One region of the Salinivibrio sp. IB868 genome, then DNA from elsewhere that is predicted to be linked to it. Evidence: predicted binding sites of a transcription regulator. Region 1 holds the regulator's gene; the other holds the start of a gene.
What was found. Region 1 encodes MetJ, which represses methionine synthesis genes. Its sites were predicted from a motif close to TTAGACNTNTANANGTCTAA; they were not measured.
Positions count from the first base shown of each region.

Region 2: a site for MetJ is predicted at 1,291-1,310, ahead of BZG20_RS11280 (MetQ/NlpA family ABC transporter substrate-binding protein). Genes of this name have one in related genera too.

Region 1 is NZ_MUEW01000003.1:193,365-195,772, reverse strand. It holds gene metB (cystathionine gamma-synthase) at 1-758, opposite strand, end outside; gene metJ (met regulon transcriptional regulator MetJ) at 945-1,262, shown strand; gene BZG20_RS04455 (malic enzyme-like NAD(P)-binding protein) at 1,357-2,408, opposite strand, start outside.
Region 2 is NZ_MUEW01000009.1:148,201-150,608, reverse strand. It holds gene BZG20_RS11285 (multidrug effflux MFS transporter) at 1-293, opposite strand, end outside; gene BZG20_RS11280 (MetQ/NlpA family ABC transporter substrate-binding protein) at 468-1,265, opposite strand; gene BZG20_RS11275 (LON peptidase substrate-binding domain-containing protein) at 1,421-1,990, shown strand; gene BZG20_RS11270 (sigma-70 family RNA polymerase sigma factor) at 2,054-2,408, shown strand, end outside.

The DNA.
Region 1 (2,408 bases):
TTAACGCGTGCACCCAATGTGCGCAACCCTCGCAGTGTCATATAACTGTCAAATGCATTGCCCGTCGCCCCTAAGCAATTTCCCCACCAAGCCAATGTCTCGGCAAGTTCACTGGTCGCGGCGATCACCGCGCCACCGACAATATCAGAGTGGCCATTAATAAATTTGGTGGTCGAATGCACCACCATATCCGCGCCCAGCGCAAAAGGCGTTTGCAAAGCTGGCGATAAAAACGTGTTGTCGACCACCACCCAAGCCCCCACTTGATGGGCTTTTTGGCATATTTCTGCGATATCGACCACGCGTAAGAGTGGATTGGATGGGGTTTCCACCAGCACGAGCTTGGGCTGTTTAGCCAATGCTTGGTCCAACGCATCATGGTCCGATTGATCGACAAAACTTACCTGCCAGATCCCTTGTTTGGCACGTGATTCGAGCAAGCGATAGGTGCCGCCATAACAATCATGTGGGGCGACAATATGCTCGCCAGCCTCCAACAGAGATAGCACCAAGTTTATCGCCGACATCCCGCAGTTGGTCACCACCGCACCTGCGCCCCCTTCTAAGTCAGTCAGCGCTTGTTCGAGCTGCGCACGCGTTGGGTTGCCGCCTCGCGCGTAGTCGTAAGTAGGCACATCACCCAGTGCCGGGAAACGGTAATTGGTCGATAAGTACAGGGGAGGCACCACCGCATGGTGCTGGGTGTCAGTCCCAATCCCGGTCCGAACGGCGATAGTGTCGGTTTTTTTCTCAGTCATGATCTATCCTTGCTAGTCTGGTTTGCGCATGGTGGGCGTGATCCAGGTTTCATACTGCCACCTTACCCTGCGCTTTTTGGGACGTCAACACTTCTAGACGTCTATACTCCTTTGCATGTGGCGGTTAATATAGCTAAAATCTCCGCAGCATCATTCTGGGTATTCCATAATCAAGATAGGTGAGACATGGCGCAGTGGAACGGCGACTACATTAATCCGTATGCCGAACATGGTAAAAAGAAAGAGCAGGTAAAGAAGATCACCGTCTCTATCCCATTAAAAGTACTAAAAATTCTTACCGACGAGCGTACTCGTCGTCAGGTGCAAAACCTCCGTCATGCGACCAACAGTGAGTTGTTGTGTGAGGCATTTCTTCATGCCTACACCGGCCAACCACTACCAACCGATGACGATATCCGTAAGGATAAACCCGACAGCATTCCCGCTGAAGCACGTCGGATCATGGAAGAGCTTGGTATCGAGTTCGACGATAGCGAATACTAAAAAAACCCGCCGATTGGCGGGTTTTCTGTAATGATAGGTGCTCAGCACAGCCTTTTCGGGCTCTATTCCACCGCGCTTTCCTCACGCTCAAGCATTACGCCTTATCGAGCATATAGTTTTCTGGCATCTCGATACGAGCCACGCCGGTTTCCACGGCGGCCAGCGCTACCGCGCGGGCGACCTTAGGTAATAAACGCGCGTCCATTGGCTTGGGAATAATGTAATCTGGGCCAAAGCTTAGCGAAGACAAACCGGCGGCGTCTAATACCGTTTGTGGGACAGGCTCTTTGGCTAGGCTGCGAATGGCTTCTACCGCTGCCAACTTCATCGCATCGTTAATTTCACTGGCACGTACATCCAATGCGCCACGGAAAATAAACGGGAAGCAGAGCACGTTATTGACCTGATTCGGGTAATCCGAACGCCCGGTTCCCATGATCAGATCATCGCGCACTTGATGCGCCACATCCGGATGAATTTCAGGATCTGGGTTCGAGCAGGCAAATACCACGGGTTTATCTGCCATCAGCTTCAAGGCGTCGGGTGAAAGCAAGTCTGGACCGGAGACGCCAACGAACATATCCGCGCCCTCAATCACATCTTCGAGGGTACGCTTATCCGTGTTATTGGCAAACAGCTGCTTGTATTTGTTGATGTCGTCACGACGCGTATGGATCACGCCTTTACGATCCAACATATAGATTTTTTCCCGCTGAGCGCCACATTTTATTAATAGCTCCATACAGGCAACAGCCGCCGCGCCTGCGCCCATGCACACCACCGTCGCCTCGCGGATATCTTTGCCTTGCAGCTCAAGCGCGTTAAGCATGCCGGCAGCGGTGACGATGGCAGTGCCGTGTTGATCATCATGAAATACAGGCACTTCGCAACGTGCAATCAATTGTTTTTCAATCTCAAAACAGTCTGGGGCTTTGATATCTTCGAGATTGATACCGCCAAAGGTATCCGCGATGTTCGCCACGGTATCCACGAATTCATCGATAGTACGGTGTTTGACTTCAATGTCGATCGAGTCCAAGCCAGCAAAACGCTTGAACAATAAAGCTTTACCTTCCATGACAGGCTTAGAAGCCATGGGGCCTAAATTTCCTAGCCCCAAAATCGCGGTGCCGTTTGAGACCACCG
Region 2 (2,408 bases), on a different contig from region 1:
GCGCTAAAACTCACCATCACGGTTAAGCCAATCAGTGAAAGCAACACACCGGCTAACAACACGCGGCGACGGCCAAGCGCATCTGAGATAGGCCCATAGATAAACTGTGATGGTCCAAAGCCAAGTAGATAGGCAGAGATTAGCAGTTGGACATTGTCCATACTGAGGTTGAAATCTCGGGCGATCCAGGGCAAAGACGGAAATACTAAGCCCATGCTGAATTGCCCAATGCTGACGGTCAGGCATGCCAGCAATACGGGCGACCAATTAAATGGGCGACTAGCCGATTGCATCCAGTTTCCTATGCGTTTTATTGATGTGGGGAGGTAGACGTCGCGATCCTAGCACATTGTGGATCACCGATAGATCACTATGGTAACAGTAATAACTGTATGAGTGGTAAACAAATAGTGACGTTTGGCCATCGGCCAGCGTTGCACTGGCCGATTTCACTGGGTGACAATAAATTAAAACGCAGGCTCTATGGTGCCATTAAAGGTATCTTGCAAAAACTGACGTGTTTTGTCGGACTGGAATAACGCGAGTAATCGCTGATACGTCGGGTTATCTTGATCGTCTTTGCGTGCGGCCACCACCATAACGGCGAGAGGCGCATCTTTAGATTCCAAGAAAATGCCCTGCTCGCTCGGATCGAGCCCTGATGACATCACATAATTCATGGTGATCGCCGCGGCATCGACATCTTGCAAACTGCGAGGCAGCTGTGCCGCTTCTACTTCCACAAATTCGAGCTGTTTAGGGTTGGATTGAACATCTTGCAGCGTGGCTTTAAAGCCAACATTGTCAGCCAACGTAATCAATCCTGCGTCTTCCAGCAATAACAGCGCGCGACCCGCATTTGTGGGATCATTGGGGATCGCAATTTGTGCGCCATTCGCTAACGCCTCGACCTTGTCGACTTTGTCAGAATAAATCCCCATCCGCATTAAGATTGAGCGACCAATCGCTACCAACTCGCTATCGTGGTTTTGGTTGAAATTGTCGAGAAACGGCTGATGCTGATAACTGTTTAAATCCAAACTACCATCCGCTAACCCTGCATTAGGCGAGATGTAATCAGAGAACTCTACGACTTCAACATCAATCCCTTCTTCTTTCGCTTGCTCAGCCACCGATTCAACCACTTGCGCGTGGGGACCGACCGTTGCGCCAATTTTAATGGTTTCAGTTTGGTCGGAACACCCTGAGAGGAATACCGCCGCGAGAAGTATCGCGAGACTTGCGCTGAGTTGTTTTATCTTCATTCCCTTCACCTTGCTAATTGGCCATTTAGACATCTAGAATGCCACATGGGTGATTAATGTCAATACGATTAGCTTGATACAAGGGCCGGCTTGATCGCATCCATTGCCCTACGCGTAATGGAAGACATGTTAAATCGATAGAAGGAGGCATGAGTATGACTAAGCTGTTTCCTTTGCCCCTGTTTTTGTTGCCGGGAGGCAGAGCCAAACTGCGCATTTTTGAACCTCGTTATTTACGCCTCGTCCGTGAGTGCTCAGCGAATCAAGAAGGATTTGTGCTGGCAATGATGCAGGGAAAGCGTCTTTACAAGTACGGCACCTTAGTCGACATCGTCGATTTCGAAACACTGCCCGACGGCTTGCTGGGTATCACGATCGCCGGTCGCCAGCGGGTAGAAATTATGTCGACGGACCAAGAAGCGGACAAACTTTGGGTAGGCGATGTGCGCGCACTCAATGATTGGCCTCATGATGAGCATTTGGGTGAGGCGCAAGCCGACAACAAAGCGCGTATCGCCTCAGGGCTCAAACACGTCTTTGCCGCTCACCCTGAACACGCAGAACAATATGAAGCGCCTCATTTCGAAGATTTAACCTGGAGCTGTCAGCGCTGGCTCGAAATTTTGCCGCTTTCTAATGCGCAAAAACAATGGTTTATTGCTCAAGAGTCAGCAGAAGAAGCGAAACAATTTATCAGTCAGCTGCTCGAAGAGGAAGTCGAGTGATCCAATCACTGCTACCCACGTACTGGTAGCCAAATGGACGGCTACGACAGATAGGACTCAACTATGACTGCGCCACAAACCATGTATACTGAGACCACCATTTCCAGACGGGACACGCGTGCCAACATGACTGACGTGACGAAGGAAGAGTTGTCTGCATTATTATTGAAAGTCTCGGAAGACCGTGACCGTGTTGCCTTCGAGCGCCTGTTCCGGTTTTTTGGCCCTAAGATTCGCTCTTACGGCGCCAAGCATCTCCGTGCTGATGGGCAAGCGATGGAGCTTGTGCAGGAAACCATGTTGGTTGTGTGGCGAAAAGCGCATTTGTACAACGCTGATAAAGGCGCAGCGACGACATGGGTCTTTACCATCATGCGTAACATTAGCTTTGACATGTTGCGTAAGGTGCAATCGAACC